3 regions of the Rhodococcus sp. UYP9 genome follow, and region 1 is predicted to be linked to each of the others. Evidence: predicted binding sites of a transcription regulator. Region 1 holds the regulator's gene; each other region holds the start of a gene.
The links. Region 1 encodes LexA, which represses DNA repair genes until DNA is damaged. Its sites were predicted from a motif close to CGAACANNTGTTCG; they were not measured.

Region 1 (7,345 bases):
TGGCCGCGAACCGTGGGTATCGGTATGCAGCACGTCATCGCCATGTTCGGCGCCACGTTGCTCGTTCCGACGGTAACCGGATTTCCCGTCACCACGACCCTGTTGTTCTCGGGCATCGGTACCGCGTTGTTCCTCGTGATCACGCGGGGGCGCATCCCCAGCTATCTCGGATCCTCGTTCGCTTTCATCGCACCACTCAGTGCGGCACAGGCGAGCGGCCCCGCCGCGCAACTCGGCGCCGTCATGTCCGTGGGCGTCGTGCTGACACTCGTCGGATTGGTCGTCAAGTTCGCGGGCGGACGACTCATCGAAGCGGTGATGCCTCCCGTCGTCACAGGTGCGGTCGTCGTTCTCATCGGACTCAACCTCGCTCCCGCAGCGACGTCGTCGTTCGAGGCGCAGCCACTCGTGGCCGCGGTGACTCTCGCGGCGATCCTCCTGGTGACCGTCGCAGGCCCGGGACTGCTCGGACGCCTCGGAATCCTTGTCGGAGTCATCGTCGGATGGGTTTTCGCTGCTGTGTCAGGGCAGATCTCGGACGTCAAACTCGACGCGATGCGCGTTGCGGAGTGGATCGGTATTCCCGAATTCCGTGGACCGACGTTCGAATTGTCCGTCGTACTCATCGCACTACCCGTCGTCATCGTTCTCGTGGCCGAGAACGTCGGCCACGTCAAAGCAGTGTCGGCAATGACGGGTAAGAAACTCGACGACCTCGCCGGAGACGCACTCATCGCAGATGGATTGGCGACGACGCTGGCAGGTGCTGCGGGTGGCTCGGGCACGACGACCTACGCCGAGAACATCGGCGTGATGGCGGCGACCCGCGTGTACTCGACCGCGGCCTACTGGGTGGCCGCGGTGACGGCAGTCGTGCTCGCGTTCTCGCCGAAATTCGGCGCGTTGGTATTCACGGTCCCGGACGGAGTCATCGGTGGCGCGACACTGGTTCTGTACGGACTGATCGGGCTGCTGGGTGTGCGGATCTGGTCGGACAGCAAAGTCGACTTCACAGATCCCGTCAACCTCGTTGTCGTTGCTGCTGCCATCGTTGCCGGCATCGGCGATCTGACGCTGACGGTTGGGTCGGTGGAACTCGGCGGTATCGCCTGGGGATCGGTCGGAATCTTGGTCGGCTATCCCGTGCTGCGCGCCCTTTCTCGCACACAGCGCCGATAGCGGCACTACCTTCGGTCACCGATTCCGCGCGGCTCGGTCATCGACCGTGTGACCAATTCGGCCGTAGGCTCGAATCACGTCAGTTCACCGGCGGTGACCCATTGTGCCGCCGGTTGGCAATTCGAAGGAGACCGAAGTGGAACGCACGATATTCGATTCCGAGCACGACATGTTTCGCGAGTCGTACCGCAAGTTCCTCGACCAACACGTTGCGCCGAACCACTCCAAGTGGGAAGAGCAGAATCTCGTCGATCGTTGGGTGTGGGTAGAAGCTGGAAAGCAAGGATTCCTCGGCACCGACGTGCCGGAGGAGTACGGCGGCGGCGGTGTCAAGGACTTCCGCTACAACGCCATCGTCACCGAGGAAACCACCCGCGGCGGTTACAGCGGAATCGGATTCACGCTGCACAACGACGTCGTCGCGCCATACCTCATCAATCTGACGAACGAAGAACAGAAGCAGCGTTGGTTACCCGGATTCAGTTCCGGTGAGTTGATCACCGCGATCGCGATGACCGAACCCGGTACCGGTAGCGATCTGCAGGGAATCAAGACCAAGGCCGTTCGCGATGGTGACGAATGGGTCCTCAACGGGTCCAAGACCTTCATCACCAACGGAATCAATGCCGACCTCGTCATCGTCGTAGCCTGCACCGACCCCGACAAGGGTGCGCAGGGATTCAGCTTGCTCGTCGTCGAGCGCGACATGCCCGGTTTCGAACGCGGACGCAATCTCGACAAGATCGGGATGAAGGCGCAGGACACAGCCGAACTCAGCTTCACCGACGTCCGCGTGCCCGCCGCGAACCTTCTGGGTGAGGAGGGGATGGGCTTCATCTACCTGATGCAGAACCTGCCTCAGGAACGACTGTCCATTGCGGTCGTCGCAGCAGCCGCCATGGAGTCGGCGCTCGACATGACAATTCAGTACTGCCGTGATCGCAAGGCCTTCGGTAAGTCCATCGGCAAATTCCAGAACACACGATTCGTGCTGGCGGAGTTGGCAACCGAGACGACGGCCTCACGGATCATGGTCGACAAATTCATCGAACTGCTCAACGACGGCAAGCTGACAGTTCAGGAAGCCGCTATGGCCAAGTGGTGGACCACCGAGAACCAGGTGCGTCTCATCGACCGCTGCCTGCAACTGCATGGCGGATACGGATACATGAAGGAATACCCGATCGCCAAGGCCTACATGGACTCTCGGGTGCAGACAATCTACGGCGGAACGACCGAGATCATGAAGGAAATCATCGGGCGGGGACTGAATCTCTAGTACTCACCTCTCGATCGATACAGCGAAGGGCCGCAACCTCGAAACCTGAAGTTGCGGCCCTTCGCTCTACGAACTCGCTGATCAGAGCTTGCGCATGACCGTGACAACCTTGCCGAGGATAGCTGCGTCATTGCCCGGGATCGGTTCGAACAACGGGTTGTGCGGCAAGAGCCACACCTCACCCTTGGTGCGCTTGAATGTCTTCACCGTGGCTTCGCCATCGATCATGGCCGCAACGATGTCGCCGTTGTCGGCGACACTCTGCTGCCGAACCACCACCCAGTCGCCATCGCAGATCGCTGCTTCGATCATCGACTCGCCGACCACTCTCAACAGGAACAGGGAACCCTGGCCGACCAGTTCGCGGGGGAGAGGGAAAACGTCTTCGACCGCCTGCTCGGCAAGAATCGGACCGCCGGCAGCGATTCGTCCCAGTACCGGAACGAACGTCGGAGTCGGCAGCTGATCCTCCGCAGGCGCCGAGCCGTCGGCTACGGCTGCTGCGTGGTCTGCCTGAACCTCGTCGAGTCCGCGGACATCCACTGCGCGTGGGCGGTTCGGATCACGTCGGAGGAAGCCTTTGCGCTCCAGCGTGCGAAGTTGATGAGCGACCGACGAGGTCGACGTCAACCCGACCGCATCCCCGATCTCCCGGATGCTCGGCGGATAACCACGCTCGGTCACCGAAGCTCTGATGACCTCGAGAACCTTGCGTTGACGTTCGGTCAGGCCTGCATTGATGTCGGTGCCCTCACCTTCGAATGCCTTCGCCGTCGGCACCGAAGGCGCCTTGGCGGTTGTGGCGGTAGTCTTGGCAGCCTGCGCTGTGACCTTTCCACCGGTGGCACTTCCGCGCGTCTTTGCGCTCACTGACGTAGTCTTCGTCTTCCCGCTCGCCTTGCCCGTGGCTTTCGGTGACCCTGACGAGGTCTCTTCTTTCATTCGTGCATCCTCCTGCATCGCCTTCCCCTGCCGGGCATCTCGTGTGATCGAGTGGCCCGAACGCGTGGTGTGGATGTGACGTGTGGTTTCTGACACGAATCTAGCCCGAAAACCCTGTTCGATCAAACATCTGTTCGATCCGTGTCGCAACTTCTGCTGACATTGTCCGACTCGCGTGATAGAACTTCGAACAAGCGTTCATCGAACGCCTGATCGAATAGAGGTGAAAATCGCGTCGGTCGCGAGCATCACCACGGTCGATCTGTACACCGCAGTGGAGGTTCCGATGAGCATCACTACAGAGCGCCGCAGTGCTCTCACCAGTCGCGCAGTAGCAGGTCGGGGTACAGACGGTCGCGATACCCTCGATCGCACAATGCGCTCGGCCTCGTCCGTCCGCACTTCTCGCCCGCGCACGTCTTGCGCGTCACTCGACCGTCGACGCTACCTTCACGCTCTCGCGCAACAGGACCGCGGCAACCGGGTCATCGATCACAGCTCCGCCGATCACAGCTTCGACGACGAGGCGCCGCGTCAGACACTGTCGTGGACCGCCACGGTCGCGGGTGTGCTGATCACAGCCATTGTTCTTCTGGGCTTGGTAGGGCTTGCGAATCTACGCGCCGGATATCTCGACGGCGGTTCAGCGGGTGCTGTCACGGTCGTGGAGCACGGTGGATTCGTCGGTACTGCGGGTCAGGATGTCTTCACGGCCACCGACTCGGGCCAGTGATGCAGCGATGCCTCAAGTGCTCCTCGGTGATCGAGCCAGGTACGCGGCACTGGGCTCGATAGGACTCCGAGTATCCTCGGTACCTGCACCTCTTGCGCTACCAACGAGATGGTGTGACGGCTACGACGGAGGCTCCAACATGCATTGCCCGTTCTGCAAGCACCCCGACTCCCGAGTGGTCGACTCCCGCGAGGCGGACGAAGGTCAGGCGATCCGTCGTCGTCGCTCATGCCCGGAGTGTGGACGCCGCTTCACCACAGTGGAGACCGCTGTTCTGGCTGTCGTGAAGCGCAGCGGAGTCACCGAGCCCTTCAGTCGGGAGAAAGTAGTACGAGGCGTCCGTCGTGCCTGCCAGGGCCGCGATGTCGACAACGACGCACTGAATCTGTTGGCTCAGCAGGTCGAGGATGCAGTTCGTGCATCCGGATCGGCCGAGATCCCAAGCAACGAGGTCGGATTGGCTATTCTCGGTCCGCTTCGCGATCTCGACGAGGTTGCGTATCTACGGTTCGCGTCAGTGTACAAGTCCTTCAGTTCGGCCGAGGACTTCGAGAAAGAAATTCAGGACCTTCGCCAGCAGCGACAGTCAGCTGTCACTGTCGACTGAAGAACGCGTGCGCTCGACGGGCGTGAATCGGTCGACGCGAGGCCTCACTGTTGGCTTACGGCCTGGATTGCTTTCGTAATCCTCTTTTCCGATATCGGGTACGCCGTACGAATTCCTTGCGCGAAAAGTTGAATTCGTAACTCCTCGATCATCCAGAAGATCTCCTGCACTGGTTTGCTCTGCTGTCGGGCTTCAGGAAGCGACTTCAGCAGTCGGTCGTATGCCTCGTAGACTCGATCGAGTGCGTTCATTCCGGTTTCGTCCCGGTTCGCGCTGCTGGGTAGTGAGCCGAGTCGCCGAGTAGCGGCCGTGAGGTACCGGGGAATTTCAGCGAGCCTGGCAGAGCCGAATTCGAATACGAAGCCATTGAAGACCAGACCGGCTAGTTGCTCGCGAACGTCATCGGCGGTTTCGCCGCCTGCTCGTTCGAGTGCGGCTCGAAGCTCCACGGCCGCAGTCAGAATCGGTCGAATCAGTGCAAGGACCCGAGACGTGCGTTCGGTTACCTCGGCATTCACCGACTTGACCAGAGCTTCGAATTCTTGCGGCGAGCGGACGGGACCGCCGTGCGCACTCATCGACTCGTCGATCGCCGTCGTGCGGCAGTCCTCGAGTAGTGCTTCGATGCTGCCGTACGGATTCTGCCCGAGTGCGATTCTTTCCTTTGTCGGAATTCCAGCGATGAGTGCCTTTGTGCCGCGCGGTGCACGCTCGCTCAACAGAGCCCTGGTTCCGTTGCGCATTGCGGCACGCTGCTGGGCGAGTGTGCTCAGTACCCGGACCGCGACGCCACCGGTTTCCGGAACGAGTGCGGGATATCCGGTGACTCGTTGGCCACCGACAGAACGTGAGACGGTCTCCTCGAGAGTTCCCAGAGTCGAGGACGTCCATGCCAGCGTTGCCGCTCGCTCGGCTTGACCGACGGCACTGGCGACTTCGCGGTTCACTCGCGGTGACAGGGTCTGTCGGAGGGCAGTCAGGTTCTTGTTCGACCCGAGTACGTCTCCGTTGATATCCACTGCGACAAACGTCATCCGGAGATGGTCGGGGAGCTCGGAAACCTGAAAGTCTGCCGGATCGATCCGGCATGAACCCAACCGTGAGAGCTCACGGGCCAGCGCGGTGAGAACGGGTTCCGATCTCGGCTTCATCGCCGTCAGTGCGGCGGCGGCAAAGTCGGGAGCGGGCACCACGTTGCGTCGTAAAGTCTTGGGCAGCAGTTTGATCAGTGTGCTGATGAGTTCCGCTCGCATGCCCGGGACCAGCCAGTCGAATCCGACCGGTTGAACCTGCGCGAGCAGGGCGATCGGGATGCGGGCGCTGACTCCGTCGGCGGCGGAACCTGGCTCGAACTGATAGGTCAGCGGAAACTGGACCTCGCCTTGGCGCCACGCATCGGGATACTCCCCACCCAGTACGGATGCAGCGTCGGGATTGACGACGGTCGATGCTGTGAAGTCGAGGAGATCCGGCGTCGTGCGCCTCGTCTTCTTCCACCACGTGTCGAAGTGGCGAGCGGAAACGGCTTCCGCACCGATTCTGGAGTCGTAGAACTCGAAGAGTGCATCGTCGTCGACCACGATGTCGCGACGGCGGGCCCGATTCTCGAGCTCGCCGACGTCGTCGAGCAGTGCGCGGTTCTTGTGAAAGAACGGATGCTGCGTCGTCCACTCGCCCTGCACCAGTGCATGTCTGATGAACAGCTCGCGCGAGACTTCGGCGTCGATGCTGTGGTATCCGACAGGTCGGCCGGTTACGAGGGGAAGCCCGTACAGGGTGACGCGCTCGTATGCCATGGCCGATTGGCGTTTGGTGGACCAATGTGGCTCGGAATAGGTGCGTTTGACTAGATGTGGGGCGAGTCGTTCGGCCCACTCGGGTTCGATTCGGGCCGCCATGCGGCCCCACAGACGTCCGGTCTCGACCAGTTCGGCCGCCATCACCCAGCGTGGAGGCTTCTTGAACAGCCCGGAGCCGGGGAATATCGCAAAGTGGGTTCCGCGGGCACCCAGGAACTCGCGTTTGTCACCTTCTTTGACTCCGATATGCGAAAGGAGGCCGGCCAGGAGCGCCTGATGCAACGAATCGTGCGAGCTCGGCGCGTCGGGCACAGTCCAGCCGAGACCCCTGGTGATCTGACGTAGTTGACCGTGCAGGTCCTGCCATTCGCGCACACGGAGGTAGTGCAGGAATTCGTTTCGGCACATTCTTCGAAACTGGTTCGACGACAGGTCGTTTCGTTGGTCGCGGAGGTATTCCCACAGTGCTGTGTACGACAGGAAGTCCGAGTTCGGAGCCGTGAATCTTGCATGCTGCTCATCGGCTGCTTGCTGGTGTTCTGCTGGACGTTCGCGAACGTCCTGGATGGACATGGCCGAGACGACGACGAGAGCGTCGGCGAGCGCGCCCGTCTTGTTCGCTTCTACGAGCATGCGGGCCATGCGCGGATCGACTGGAAGTTGAGCCAGCTCGCGCCCGATCGGCGTGAGTTCGGACTCGCCGGTATTCGAGGACGGCTTCAAAGCCCCCAACTCTTCGAGCAAACCGATTCCGTCGCGAATGCTGCGCGGATCGGGCGGCTCGACAAAGGGGAATGCGTCGATCT
Region 2 (7,345 bases), on a different contig from region 1:
GGACGTCCAGCTGTTCCGGTGGTCGGCCGTGTCACTGCCGGCTACCCGACGCGTTATCCGGCGACGGACTTTCCGACTGGGTACTCATGGGAACCAATTGTTCACCGAGAGCGCCGGCACGAGCGTCAATGGATGTGTTCGGCGTGGCGGGTGTTGGACGTGTGGGAGAAGAAGCCGAACGCGGAGTGACCGAGGGGGGCGACTGTGTAGGCGAAACACTCTGCGAATCCGGCGGATCAAGGGGCGCTACCGGCTTGCCTTCCGCTGGAGCCGGCGTCCCGATAACCTGCACGGAACCATCGGGCGCCACGACGAGACGTGCAACATTCCCCGCGGGTACCATCCCCATCTCAGCGGCACGCCTCGCGAGTTCTGGTGCAGAGTCCGCCAATTCGACGTCGCGTTGAAGCGAGGCACGTTCCTGAACGAGTCCCTCGTTGTACGCCTTGGCGTCGGAAAGGTCATAGGAATCCCCCGCCGACCGAGTCGTCAGAAGCAGCGTCAGACCGAGCCCGAGCGACAACAGTCCGATGATCAGAGCGACGAACGGAATCCGGGCCGTCATCGACGCCCCGGACAGAGATGAGCGAGCAGCGCCGTGACTGGTAGTCGTTGCGTCCCCGGAGTGCACCGTGGCTCGCTGCTGACGACGCTCGTAGGCACGCAGTGCAGCACCGGAGCGTGCAGCACCAGTCTCCGTCGAGGTCGCTCGTGTTCGACGCGTACGCCGAGTTCCTGCCGAACCCGCGGTGATTGTCATGCCGCTCTCCTTGCGATGCGCTCGGCTGCACGTAGGCGCACAGGCGCCGAACGCGGGTTGTCTTCGATTTCTTCTTCCGAGGCGCGTTCGGCACCTCGGGTGAGCAGTGCGAACTCAGGACCCATCCCTGGGAGCTCAACAGGAAGTCCCTCTGGGCTACGAGATTTGACCCGAGGAGCAAGCTCCTTCTTCACTACTCGATCCTCGAGCGACTGGTAGGACATGAACACCACTCGTCCGCCGATCGAGAGAGCATCCAGACCGGCAGGCACTGCCTTCTCCAGCGAATCGAGCTCACCGTTCACCTCGATGCGCAGAGCTTGAAAGGTGCGTTTGGCCGGATGCCCGCCCGTGCGGCGCGTAGCTGCCGGAATCGACTCGTAGAGAAGTTCCACCAGGGCACCGCTCGTGGTGAAGGGTGTGATCGCCCGACGACGAAGGATCGCCGATGCGATACGACCCGCGAACCGCTCTTCACCATAGGTACTGAGCACCCGCGCGATATCGCCATGACTGTAGGTATTGAGGATGTCCGCGGCCGTAATTCCCACCGTCGAGTCCATCCGCATGTCCAGAGGTGCGTCTATCGAATAGGCGAATCCACGATCGGCCTCGTCCAACTGCATGGAAGAAACACCAAGGTCGAAGAGAATGGCATGTACCGACTCGTACTCGGGAAGGCCTGCCTCTTCGAGCGCGGCACCGATTCCGTCGTACGTCGTATGTACGAACGTTGTCCTGTCGGAGAATTCCGATAGGCGCCGACTCGCGAGTTCGAGAGCGGCCGGATCCCGATCGAGACCGATCAGACGGACACCGGGATAGGTGCGCAAAAAGTGTTCGGAGTGGCCTCCGAGTCCGAGGGTGGCGTCGATCATGACGCTGCCTTCTCCACCGGGGCCCACTGCGGTCAACGCTGGACCCAGCAGTTCGTCGGCTCGGCCTAACCGAACCGGAATATGCTTGGCACGAGGGGTATTCGATGCATTGGATCCCTGCGACGGTCCTGCAGTATTTCCAGGGCCGCCAGGAGGGTTGTCCGGGGCGGGCGGCTGAGACTCGCCTTCCACAATGATTCCTCCCGGTCTTGCTTGGCGCACCTTGTGCTCGGCGAGCGGATCGAAGAGATGAACTGTGCCGAATGCTTCGAGGTCCCTGTCCGATAGGGATCCTGGCGTTGGGGAAGAACGTCAGGTTCCTGATCTGTGAAACCTGGCGTTGGGGAAGAACGTCAGGGTTCTGATCGGGCAGAGGCCTCGCGGCACTCGGCGGTGACTTGGTGGCGCTACATAACCCCTCCGAGGGATTCGTCGAAGGCGTCGGAGAAGCTCTGCTCGCTTTCCTCCGAGTAACGAGTCCAGGAATCTTTGTTCCAGATCTCGATGAACTCGATGGAACCGTTGACGACGACTTCGCGCCCAAGATTCGCGTAGCGCCGATGGTCGGCGCTGATCATGATCCGCCCCTGCCCGTCGAGTTGCTGCTCGTCGGTGCCGGCACCCAACTGCCTGATGTACGCACGTGCGACGGGATTCGACCGCGAGGCTTCGGTGAGCTTGCGAACCCGGTCGGCGAACTCCTCCGGGGTGTAGACAGCGAGGCTGTGATCCTGCCCTTTGCTCACCATCACACCTCCAGAAAGCGCTTCGCGGAACTTCGCCGGCAACGTCAACCGACCCTTGTCGTCGAGCTTTGGCGTGTAGGTACCGAGGAACACTCGACACCTCCTACCTCAACCCTTCGCTGTCCACCACTTTACCCCACTTCCCCCCACTATCAATCCCTGACGAGGATTGATTTGTAATCTTCTGCACAAAAGCGCAGCTCAAAGCAATGGAGGGCTGTGGGGAGGATTTATGTCATCGGCGCGCCTGGCTCGGATCCCGGGCTCTTCTAAGTGAGCAGAGACGCCGAAACCGCAGTTCGGATCCACATCCCGCGCACTACAGATCGCCGAGCGAGCGGCGGTGGGTCCAAGTGGGGATTCATCGGGTCGGCCTCGGCCACGCGGGGCGAAAGAGATGTGGACAGCAAAAAAGCGGCGCCCCATCTCTCGATGGAACACCGCTTTCGCGTTCTTCAGCATCGCGCGTTCTAGTGCCGCGCGTTCTGTGTCGTCAACCGCTGCGGGCGACGATCGAGTCCGTCAGACTGCGATCGCGCGCGCAGTGTTCACTCCTGCTCGAACCGCCGCCGGAACCGATCTTCCATGCGCGACGCGAAGCCTCCGCCTTTACGGGCAGGCTTGGACTTCTGCCCCGAGCTCCTCGGACCGGACCCGGAATTGGATCCGCTCACACTCGATGCGTCGCCGTCGGACGGCGTTGCAGCTTTGCGTGATCCGCCGAGAAGAAACAGCACGCCTGCCCCGAACATCAGGACGAAGCCGACGAGGCTTATCACAGGAAAACCGCCGGGCTTGAATGGCAGTGCCACCCCGGCGATCAGAAGAACAAGCCCCAACGCGAACAATGCGGCCGCTTGAAAACGGCGTTTGCTCGATGCCGTACGCATGCGTCCGCTTCGTACGTGCGAGGCGAATTTGGGATCCTCGGCGTAGAGAGCGCTCTCGATTTGATCGAGCATGCGCTGCTCGTGCTCGGAGAGTGGCACGGTACCTCCCCCTGAACAGAAATTGAAAGTCATTTCGGGTCCGAAACGACGGGAAGCTGACCTTGGCGGCTACCTACTGTCGATAATACGAGCAGAATCGCCTGCTTACCACCTACTCGCGATATGTGTTCCTGAGAATGTTCGAAGTTCCCCAGCCCAACGCCACAATCGACGCTTGGAAGTCGCTGATCTGCAGTAGCTGCGGCAGGCGCCAGATATCGACCAGCGAAGAACACCGCGCTCAAGCAGACATCGAGTGCGGACGGACTTCCTGTCTGTCGAGTCGCGAATCGGCTCCGATGTACTCCTCCACTACCTGAAGAAATCGACCTACTTCGCGGTAGAACTCGTCGGTGTCGTTCTCGTCGATCGACCGGCACAAGCCCGCCTGGACCGCGGCTCTGGTCGCCGAGAAGCCAGCGAAGTACTCGGCCCAGGAATCGAGCACAGGCGCCGCCTTGGCCATCAAGACCCAGGCACTTCGCGAGCGCGCTCGCGTCGCGGCGATCGGGGTCGCCTCCAGAACCGCTGCCGCGCCGCGCAGAGCCGCCATGTAGCACTCGAGAAACATCTCAGCGGCGTCCGCGGCGCCGACCGATGCAGACAGCAGAGCGTCCGCTCGGCCGAGCAACGCTCTCGCGCGAGGCGATACCGGCGGCCGTACGTCAACACGGAGAACTTTGGTAGCCATACTCGAACACCTCCCGTTCGATTCGCCTCACGCGGTCGTCCGATCTGGTACCTCGGATTCGGTGGCACGGATTAGGTACTACCGACACGCCCGGACAACGATGAAGCTCTAAGGTCGGAACCCGGCGAGTCTCGCTTCCCTCGAGCTCTTCGCCGGATCGCCGACATCGAACATTCGTTCGACATATTCAATATAACTGCGCCCACCGACAAGTAGTCAAGGAAAGGTTGAGAACAGTCGCTACCGATGCGGAAACGACCCCATATCTCGTCGACCTTTCCCCTCAGGAAATCCGTCGCCGCCTCCCCGAAGCCCTGGCCATTTACGTAGCGGCCATGGGCTACCCCCAGGGCACCGAGTATCACCGCGCTCCCATGTGGATCGAGCATCTGTCGCGGCCAGGCTGGCGGGGAGTCGGAGCAGTCCTCCCCACCCCCGACGCGCCCTTGGTCGCCGTGGCGTACGGCTATCACGGTGCCCGGAATCATTGGTGGCATCAGCAGGTGCGCGACGGGCTGCGCAGATCCGGGCACACCGGCGAATACATCGACGGAGTACTCGACGACTATTTCGAATTGACGGAGCTGCACGTCACACCGAGTGCTCAAGGCCACGGGCTCGGCGGCGCACTCACTCGCAGGCTGCTCCAGAATCGACCCGAAAAGAGTGTGCTGCTGTCCACCCCCGAGGTCGAGCAAGAGGACAACCGCGCCTGGAAGTTGTACCGGCGACTCGGATTCGAGGATGTGCTGCGCGACTTCACGTTCTCTGGCGATCGACGGCCGTTCGCCGTACTCGGTCACGCACTGCCGTTCGAATGAAGGACGACCTATAGCCTGGACCGGTGATCGACGCTGTGGTAGTCGGCTCCGGCCATAATGCTTTGACCTCGGCTTGCTATCTCGCTGCAGCTGGGCTGTCCGTCGAGGTGCTCGAACGAGACACGATCGCCGGCGGCGCGGTGTCGTCCGTGGAGCGATTCCCAGGACACCGTGTGGACCGCGGGTCGTCTGCGCACATCATGGTGCGTCATACCGGAGTAATCGAAGAACTCGATCTCGGCAGTTACGGCCTGCGCTACGCCGAGTGCGATCCGTGGGCTTTCGCTCCAGGAGCCCCGAACTCCAATGAGGAAGCGTTGGTCTTCCATCGCGACCTCGACCGAACATGCGAGTCGATCGCTCGGTCCTGCGGGACCGCCGACGCGATCGCCTATCGGCAGTTCGTTGCAGTGTGGGGACCACGAAGCGCGAGGACCATGCGGGCGTTCTCCTCCCCACCCACCGGCCCAGGGTTGCTTCGCTCCTTCTGGGGTCTCGACGCCCCCGACGGTGGAAGCGCATTGTCTCGAGAATTTCTCACGACCGGTGACGCTCTGCTCGATGCGTTGTTCACCAGTGAGCGCCTGAAAGCTGCGCTGGCGTGGTTCGGGGCGCAATCTGGACCACCTATGTCCGAGCCCGGCACTGCCCCCATGGTCGGCTTCGCGGCCTTGATGCACACACTTCCGCCCGGGCGTGCGATCGGTGGAAGTGGCGCACTCACCGAGGCCCTCGTTGCTCGGCTGACGGCGACGGGCGGGTCGGTTTCCCTCGGCGACGCGGTCGAGGCAGTGTCGCCGAGAGATGGGCAGTGGACGACCACGACATCTTCTGGACGATCGATCCGTAGCCGAATGGTCATCGCAGGCTGTCACATTCTGACGACTCTCGATCTTCTTGCGGCAGGCGGCCATGATCCTCGGGCGATCGAAGCCTGGCGCCGACACATTCGGGTCGGCCCCGGTATCGGGATGGCAGTCCGTCTCGCCACCGACTCGCTGCCACAGTATTCGAGCGCAGCGGCCGAGTCCGACGCGACAACGGGTCTACAGATGTTGGTTCGCGACCGTGCACATCTGCGTCTGGCCCATGGGTCTGCGTCTGCAGGTGAACTCCCACCGAGGCCTGCGGTACTCGGCATGTCGTTCACCGCGATCGATCCCACCGTTGCACCCGCAGGTCAACATCAGATTTCGCTGTGGTCACAGTGGCAGCCCCACACCCTGTCCGGAGGACGCCAGTGGCGAGAATCGGACCAGGTACGTGCCGACGATCTCGCCGAGCTCGAGGCGGACAGAATTGTCGCCGAACTCGAGTCCTACGCACCGGGCTTCAGTGCGTCCGTGCTCGACCGACATGTCCAGTCACCCGTCGATATCGAAAGGGAGCTCGGTTTGATCGGGGGAAACATCATGCACGTCGAGATGTCACTCGATCAGATGATGATGTGGCGACCGGTCCCCCAGCTCGCCGGATACCGAGTGCCTGGAGCTCCAGGAATGTATTTGACGGGTGCCTCTACTCACCCGGGTGGCGGAGTGTCCGCGGCGAGCGGGCGGAGTGCGGCCCGAATCGCCCTGGCCGACGCACGAGCCGGCAGACTCCGCCGCTGGATCGGGAACCGAAGACGATGAACAGGTTCGTCGTGGCACTCGCGGGTGCCGCAATAATGGCCCAGATTTCGTACCCCCTCGTGACCGGGTCGCGACGCGATGTCGTCACCGTCGCCGTCGTCGTCCTCCTCGCGTCGTGTGCGCTCGTACACGCCGCTGTGTCCCGCGGTATCGGTTGGGCTCTGATGCTGTTCGCGACTACTGCCGGGCTCGGCCTGATCGCCGAAATAGTAGGAACCGCAACGGGGTTCCCTTTTGGAAGCTATGGATATGCAACTGGTCGACTCGGCCCCGACATCGTGGGCGTGCCCGCGGTGGTCCCACTTGCGTGGACTGCCGGGTTCTATCCGATCTGGTGCGCGGTCTCCTATGTGTTGCAACGATCGTCGGCCTCCCCTGCGCGTCGAAGAATTCACCGCGTCGTGATCACCGCGGTCGGGATGGTCGGATGGGATCTCTACCTCGACACACAGATGGTGACCGATGGGCAGTGGACCTGGACGTCTCCGATCGCCGGACTACCCGGAATCCCCTCGATACCCGTGAGCAATTATCTGGGGTGGTTTGTCACGGCAGCCATCATGGCGCTGATCGTCGATACTCTGGGTCGCCGGTTCCAAGCTGACCGCACCACGCTGACACCGATTTCCGACACCGCTCCCCTGGTGCTGTTCACCTGGACGTGGCTCGGCTCGGCGCTTGCTCACGCCGCGCTTCTGACCGGACCCGAACTTCGATACTCGGCCGTCTACGGATTTTTCGCGATGGGGGTCGTCGGAGTTCCGCTCGCATGGACTTGGGCGACGTCAGGATGGGCGACGTCGAGATGGGCAACTTCGAGAAAACC
Region 3 (7,345 bases), 380 kb from region 1:
GGCATCCTCGACCGTCGAGTTGATCTCCCCTGACGCAGAGTACGACTCGTAGGACTTCATCAACTCCGAGAGCGGTCGATCTGTAGCGCCGAGAGCTGCCAGGACATGCAGCGCCGCGAGCATTCCGGAGTCCGCACCCCAGAAATCGCGGAAGTAGTAGTGGGCGGAGTGCTCACCACCGAACACAGCACCGGTCTCTGCCATCTGCTGCTTGATGAACGAATGGCCGACCCTTGTTCGCACGGGTTTGCCACCGAGTCTGGTCACCAACTCTGGAACTGCATGGGAGGTGATCAGGTTGTAGATCACCGACGCGCCGGGTTCTTTGGCGAGCTCGCGCTCGGCTACGAGCCCGGTCACTGCCGAAGGAGAGACCGGATTTCCGAGTTCGTCGACGACGAAGCATCGATCCGCGTCGCCGTCGAAGGCCAATCCGATATCGGCACCGGTCTCGCGTACGAACTTCTGTAGGTCGACGAGATTCTTCGGGTCGAGCGGGTTCGCCTCGTGGTTGGGGAAGGTTCCGTCGAGCTCGAAGTAGAGCGGGTAGATGGTGACCGGCAGTGAATCGAATACAGCAGGCACAGTGTGCCCACCCATTCCGTTTCCGGCGTCGACCGCGATCTTGACACCGGATACCTGTGACAGATCGACGAGGTCACGCACAAAAGTGGCGTACTCGACCAGAACATCACGGTCCGAGGTGGTTCCCGGTGTCCCATCGTATTCCGGAACACCGTCGACCAGCTCTGCTTTGATAGTGCCGAGACCGGTGTCCTGTCCTACCGGCTTCGCTCCCGCGCGGCACAGCTTGATGCCGTTGTACTCGGCAGGATTGTGGCTCGCGGTGAACATGGCACCAGGGCAATCCAGAACGCCCGATGCGAAGTAGAGCTGATCGGTCGAGGCAAGTCCAATGTGGACGACATCGAGGCCCTGTGAGGTGACTCCGTCTGCGAATGCCCTCGACAACTCCGGCGACGATGCGCGCATATCGTGGCCGACCACGACCTGGGTGACGGATTTCTCTCGGACCAGTCGCGCGAACGATGCGCCGACGTCTCGCACGAAGCCTGCGTCGATCTGCTCGCCCACCACCCCTCGTACGTCATAGGCCTTGATGACTGCATTGACGGACTCGGCAGTTCGTGCCACGAACGACTCCTCGTGAATTTCGGTGGGGTGAGCGGTAGAGGCGAGCCACTGCGGCCCAGCCCTTGCACTTCGGACATCGACTTCTCGAGTCGAATCTGTCACAACTCGATGCGTCGAGCGCGAGAAAACCGACCAGTTGTGACCGAACCCATGCGACCGATCGAACGAAACAATCGCCGAGTACAACGGCGGAACATCCAACGGAACAAAAGGCTGAACTTCCGGGTCGGACGCGGGGTTTGACCAGAATTCAGGACGTGGGATCGGGAAGCACCCGTAGGTGACCCCGTCGGCCGGTCCGTGCCGGCGCCGAAGTCCGACGATCTCCAACTACGTCAGCGCGAATGTCCCGTTCTCGAGCTCGGTCCGTCGACTCGGTGTCCTCGCGTCGGACACGATCGCCGCGGCCTGCTTCGCGAACGGCTTCGGCCAGGGCCGTCAGGTCGTCCTCGTCGGGCGTCGTCGTGGTGAAGCCACCCTCGTAGCGAACCATTTCCCAGCCCTTGGGCGCAGTGGTGGTCACAGCGTGTACCTCACACAGGTCCCATGAGTGGGGTTCGGCGACAGTAGCAAGTGGTCCCACGACGGCAGTCGAGTCCGAATAGACATACGTGAGCGTCGCGACGGCCGAACGGCTACACCCGGGCCTGCAGCATCCACGCAGTGATCTCACGAGCAAGAGACTATCCCTCGACTCCGACTGCACGCCGCCCGACACACCGCGAAGGGGCGGGCGATAACCTTGGGCATGGCTCGAACTGGCTCCGGACGACAACCGACCTCCCGATCTGCGGACCGTCGCGGCCGCGGAGTTCGCGGCCCGGTGCTCCCCTCGAATGTTCCGGGGCACCGATCGCGAGCCGACAAATTCGACCGCGTGGTGCTGGAGGCATTCGCTCGCATCGACCACAAGTGGCACGAGCGGTTGGAGAGGCTGGACATCGCAGTCGACGAAGTACCAAAAATCAGGGCAATAGATCCCGAATCGGTCACGTGGCCACCCGAGGTGGTAGCAGAGGGGCCCGTTCCGTTGTCCAGACTGGTGCCGGCGGGCATCGACAAGCGCGGCGAATCGACACGCGCACGGATCGTGTTGTTCAGGCGCCCATTGGAGCGACGCGCCAAGCACCCGGAGGATCTGGAAGATCTTCTCTACGAAGTGCTCGTCGAACAGGTTGCGACCTACTTGGGGGTCGACCCCGACACCGTCGACCCGGGCATGGAAGAAGGACGTTAGTCGAAGGACTCGGCCAGTAGCTAGATCTAGCCGATACCCCGCTTGAGCCGACGCCGCTCCCGCTCCGACAGTCCTCCCCAGATTCCGAAACGCTCGTCCTTGGCAAGCGCGTACTCCAGGCATTCGCCCTTCACATCGCAACCGAGGCAGATGCGTTTTGCTTCACGAGTCGATCCACCCTTCTCGGGAAAAAATGCTTCAGGATCGGTCTGCGCACAGAGCGCACGCTCTTGCCACTGATCTTCGATCTCCTCGAACATCCGATCGAATCCTGCCACCATACTCGAGAACGGCGTCTCCGGAACACGAACTGGCAGAGCGGTTCCCTCCCCCAGCGCGTCGTCTTCGTCTGTGAAGTCCTCGGTATCGCGATCGACACCGACGGCGCTGGAATCCATTGAACCTGAATGGGTATCGTCTAGATCGTCTGCATCTTCAGCCCCGGGAACCACCGAATCGCGGCCGACTGCCACGTCCGCTGTAGCCACATCGGCACCAAACGTATCCGAGCGGCCACCCACCACCTTTGCCGCAAAAGTCTTGTCATTCATACGATTCCCGCAGTCGCCTCGTGCCGCGCGTGCTCGGGAATCGGTCTGCGACGCGTAGCTGACTACGCTGAGGTGAGCCTGGGGTTCGCCCCGATGTTCACGTGCCTCGTACTGGTCGTACATCGCTTCAGCCTCCTCACCATTCGATAGCACAGAAATTTCCGGTCGATTCCGAATACCTTGCCCCGCGCCGATATTCGTACCCATACCCCAACCATCGACTTCTAACACACGCTTCTGCATACTTGATGTAAGATGGGAACGAGTGTTCGAATCAAGGGTCACTCCAAGCGAACTCACCTGATGCTCGGGGAATGACATAAATGTGATTAGACATGCCGGAGTAGGTTGCGGTCAAGCCGATACGGGATATTGCAATACCATCTCCAGCCCGGAATCAGCCCTCTCCCCGAATAATGGCCTGTCGTCGGCGTGTCGCGCCCCGAAAAACGCACCGAAACCGGGACTGTGTCCGGATTTCACCGCGTCGGCGCCGCTGAGGAGGCGGGCGCCGACCGATCGATTCGACCGAGAGCCTAGGCTCTGAATCTGTGAAAGTGACTGTCTTGGTCGGTGGAGTCGGCGGAGCCCGGTTCCTCCAGGGCCTCAAAACACTGCTCGGGGACGACGACGAGATTACGGCGATCGTCAATGTCGGAGACGACGTGTGGATGCATGGTTTGCGCATCTGCCCCGACCTCGACACCTGCATGTACACCCTCGGCGACGGAATCGATACCGAGCGTGGCTGGGGACGCATCGCGGAGACTTGGCACGCGCGTGACGAACTCGCCGCGTACGGGGCCGACCCGGATTGGTTCGGACTCGGAGACAGAGACATTGCCACACATCTCATCCGGAGTCGGATGCTCAGGACCGGATATCCGCTCTCGGCGGTGACCGAGGCACTGTGCAATCGATGGAAGCCAGGCGTGCGACTCCTACCGGTGACCGACGACCGGAGCGAGACCCACGTCGTCGTCACCGACCCGGACGAAAAGGACGGGGACACTCAGCGAGCAATCCACTTTCAAGAGTGGTGGGTTCGCTACCGAGCGCAGATTCCGACACACAGCTTCGCCAATATCGGTGCCGAGCAAGCAAGTCCGGCGCCCGGGGTCCTCGATGCCCTCGCCGGCGCCGACGCCGTGATTCTGGCTCCATCCAATCCGGTGGTAAGCGTCGGAGCGATTCTCGCTGTCCCCGGAATCCGCAGTGCGCTACGTACGACGTCGGCCAAGGTTGTCGGCCTGTCGCCGGTGGTGGACGGAAAGCCGTTGCGCGGGATGGCAGACGAATGTCTGAGCGTCATCGGTGTCGAGACGTCCGCCGAGGCCGTCGGACGTCACTACGGCGCACGATCGGACACCGGAATCCTCGACGCATGGTTGATCCACTCGACCGATCAGGCCACCATCCCCGGCGTTGACGTACACAGCGTGCCGTTACTGATGACCGACCCCGAAACGACCGCCCTGATGGCCGCAGCGGCACTTCGTTCGGCTGGACTCGAGCTGTGACCGGGCCGATTCCGACCGACCATGCTCCTGGCGGCAGCATCGAGATCATCCCGGTGACCGGGTTACCGGAGTTTCGGCCGGGCGACGATGTTGCGTCCTCGATAGCCGCGTGCGCACCGTGGATTCGCAACGACGACATATTGGTGGTCACCAGCAAGATCGTGTCCAAGGCCGAAGGTCGACTGGTCGACGCACCACTGGATCCAGAAGAACGAGATGCCGCGCGAAGACTGCTGGTCGAGCAGGAAGCAGTTCGGATCGTTGCTCGCAAAGGCCGAACACTGATCACCGAGAATCGTCTCGGCATCGTGCAGGCCGCCTCTGGAATCGATGGATCCAACGTCGATCGGGCCGAATTGGCTCTTCTCCCGCGAGATCCTGATGCAAGCGCTACCGCCATACGAGCAGCACTGGCGTCTTCGCTCGGTGTCGACGTAGGAGTCGTCATCACCGACACCATGGGTCGTGCGTGGCGTATCGGCCAAATCGATGCCGCGATCGGCTCGGCCGGTCTCGCCGTGATCCATGGCTATGCCGGCGCCGAGGACGCCCAAGGTAACGAGTTGATCGTGACCGAAGTCGCTGTCGCCGACGAGATCGCTGCTGCAGGCGATTTGGTGAAGGGAAAGCTCGGTGCCGTTCCGGTTGCCGTCGTGCGTGGCCTGAAGCCGGTCGACAACGGCACCGGCGCAAGAGATTTAGTGCGCAGCGGTGAAGAAGACCTTTTCTGGCTCGGTACCACCGAGTCGATCGACAGGGGGCGCCGGGAGGCTCTTCTCGTTCGCCGCTCGGTTCGGTCCTTCACCGGCGAATCGGTGGATCCCGAGGAGATACGCGGCGCCGTCGCCGAAGCACTGACTGCTCCCGCGCCGCATCACACCCATCCGGTTCGATTCGTGTGGGTTCGCACCCCGGCTGTACGCACCCAGCTGTTGAACAAGATGAAGGACCAGTGGCGTGAGGACCTCCGCTCGGACGGGTACACCGACGAGCAGATAGAGCGCAGAACTTCGCGCGGCGACATCTTGTTCGATGCGCCCGAAATCGTGATCCCCTTCTGCGTACCCGATGGGGCACACACGTACTCCGACGAGCGCCGAAACCGAGCCGAAGAGACGATGTTCACCGTTGCCGTCGGCGCCGCGGTGCAAGGTCTACTCGTGGCGCTGGCAGTGCGAGGACTCGGTAGCTGTTGGATCGGCTCGACAATTTTCGCTGCAGACTTGGTGCGCACCGAGTTGGACATGCCTTCCGACTGGAAAGCCCTGGGCGCCATCGCAATCGGTCACCCCGACAGCCCTGCCGAGGTACGGAAGCCACACCCATTGGGTAACGAACTGCTGGAGATGTGAGATGAGTTCGGGGACGCTTCGACATTCCGCCACCACGGTGCTGGAGCAGTGGCGGACGAGCCAGTGGCACGAAGATTCGCTCCGCCACACGATGCTCGCCTTCATCGACAGCAATGCCGACGCGTGCCTGCGAGCCAACGAAGCAGGGCACCTCACCGCATCCTCGCTGGTTCTCGACGCGGAGGGCCGCAATGTCCTTCTCACCCTGCACCCGCGGGTAGGCCGTTGGATCCAGCTGGGCGGCCATTGCGAGGAATCCGACGACACGGTGGTCGATGCCGCGTTGCGTGAAGCTCGGGAAGAGTCCGGGATCGAAGATCTCGACATCGACACCGCACTGTTGTCCGCGCACACGCACCCGATCACATGCTCGCTCGGCAAGCCCACCCGGCACCTCGATTTACGGTTCCTGGTGCGCGCCCCCGTCGGGGCCGAGGCCGTCCGAAGTGCGGAATCCACGGACCTGCGCTGGTGGCCCGTCGACGCACTTCCCGACACCGCCGAGAAGGACACGATCACCCATCTCGTCGAACTCGCGCTACTGCGCTAGCGGCATCAGACGTCAGTGGAGAACCTGACTCCACCGTCGGGCAACTTGACCCCTGGCCACACTCTGGCGCCACGAAGCAGTTCACAGCGGGCACCGATGTCGGCTCCGTCCCCGATGATGGCGTCACGGATCAGTGCGCGCGGTCCGATACGTACACCGAATCCCAGGATCGAACGCTCCACGACTGCACCGGCTTCGACGACAGCACCGTCGAACACGACCGCACCGTCGAGACGTGCGCCTGCACCGATCTCGGCGCCACGGCCGATGACAGTGCCACCGATCAGTAGCGCACCCGGAGCAACGCCCGCGCTGGGATGGACGAGGGATTCGCCTCGCGTGCCCTTCAACGCCGGCGATGGAGCGATGCCTCGCACGAGATCCGCCGAGCCCTGAACGAAGTCTTCCGGGGTTCCCATGTCACGCCAGTAGGCACTGTCCACGTGGCCGAAGACGCGTCGGCCGTCGGCGAGAAGGGCTGGGAACACCTCCCGCTCGACCGATACCGGACGATCATGCGGAATGGTCTCGATGATCTCACGCTTGAATACGTAGCAACCAGCGTTGATCTGGTCCGTCGGCGGATCCTGAGCCTTCTCGAGGAACGCTGTCACTCGCCCGTCGGCATCGGTGGGTACACAACCGAAGGCACGAGGATCACCGACGCGCACGAGATGCAGCGTCACATCGGCCTCGGTCCGCTCATGGGTGTCCAGGACGGCGGTCAAGTCTGTTCCGCCGAGGACGTCTCCGTTGAACACGACGACGTTGTCTGCCCGCAACCTCGGTAGAACGTTGCGAATACCGCCTCCGGTGCCCATGGGCTCGGTCTCGGTGACGTACTCGAGTTCGATACCGAGCGACGAGCCATCACCGAAGTAGTCCTCGAATACCTCGGCTTTGAACGATGTACCCAAAACCACGTGATCGATTCCTGCGGCCTTGATACGGGCGAGCAGATGCGTCAGGAAAGGCAACCC

Region 2: a site for LexA is predicted at 4,232-4,245, ahead of ABIB36_RS14595 (SAV_6107 family HEPN domain-containing protein). Genes of this name have one in related genera too.
Region 3: a site for LexA is predicted at 3,202-3,215, ahead of cofD (2-phospho-L-lactate transferase). Genes of this name have one in related genera too.

Annotation. Positions count from the first base shown of each region.
Region 1 covers NZ_JBEPPH010000003.1:68,511-75,855, reverse strand. The annotation lists gene ABIB36_RS10035 (uracil-xanthine permease family protein) at 1-1,179, shown strand, start outside; gene ABIB36_RS10030 (acyl-CoA dehydrogenase family protein) at 1,316-2,458, shown strand; gene lexA (transcriptional repressor LexA) at 2,540-3,238, opposite strand; gene ABIB36_RS10020 (hypothetical protein) at 3,624-4,133, shown strand; gene nrdR (transcriptional regulator NrdR) at 4,273-4,740, shown strand; gene hrpA (ATP-dependent RNA helicase HrpA) at 4,785-7,345, opposite strand, start outside.
Region 2 covers NZ_JBEPPH010000004.1:383,313-390,657, reverse strand. The annotation lists gene ftsL (cell division protein FtsL) at 32-760, opposite strand; gene rsmH (16S rRNA (cytosine(1402)-N(4))-methyltransferase RsmH) at 757-1,719, opposite strand; gene mraZ (division/cell wall cluster transcriptional repressor MraZ) at 2,046-2,477, opposite strand; gene ABIB36_RS14600 (SCO2097 family morphological protein) at 2,933-3,373, opposite strand; gene ABIB36_RS14595 (SAV_6107 family HEPN domain-containing protein) at 3,615-4,064, opposite strand; gene ABIB36_RS14590 (GNAT family N-acetyltransferase) at 4,292-4,885, shown strand; gene ABIB36_RS14585 (phytoene desaturase family protein) at 4,909-6,519, shown strand; gene ABIB36_RS14580 (carotenoid biosynthesis protein) at 6,516-7,345, shown strand, end outside.
Region 3 covers NZ_JBEPPH010000003.1:451,345-458,689, forward strand. The annotation lists gene ABIB36_RS11805 (phosphomannomutase/phosphoglucomutase) at 1-1,155, opposite strand, end outside; gene ABIB36_RS11810 (DUF3499 domain-containing protein) at 1,406-1,828, opposite strand; gene ABIB36_RS11815 (metallopeptidase family protein) at 1,904-2,392, shown strand; gene ABIB36_RS11820 (WhiB family transcriptional regulator) at 2,419-2,673, opposite strand; gene cofD (2-phospho-L-lactate transferase) at 3,495-4,463, shown strand; gene ABIB36_RS11830 (coenzyme F420-0:L-glutamate ligase) at 4,460-5,815, shown strand; gene ABIB36_RS11835 (NUDIX hydrolase) at 5,817-6,365, shown strand; gene manB (mannose-1-phosphate guanylyltransferase) at 6,371-7,345, opposite strand, start outside.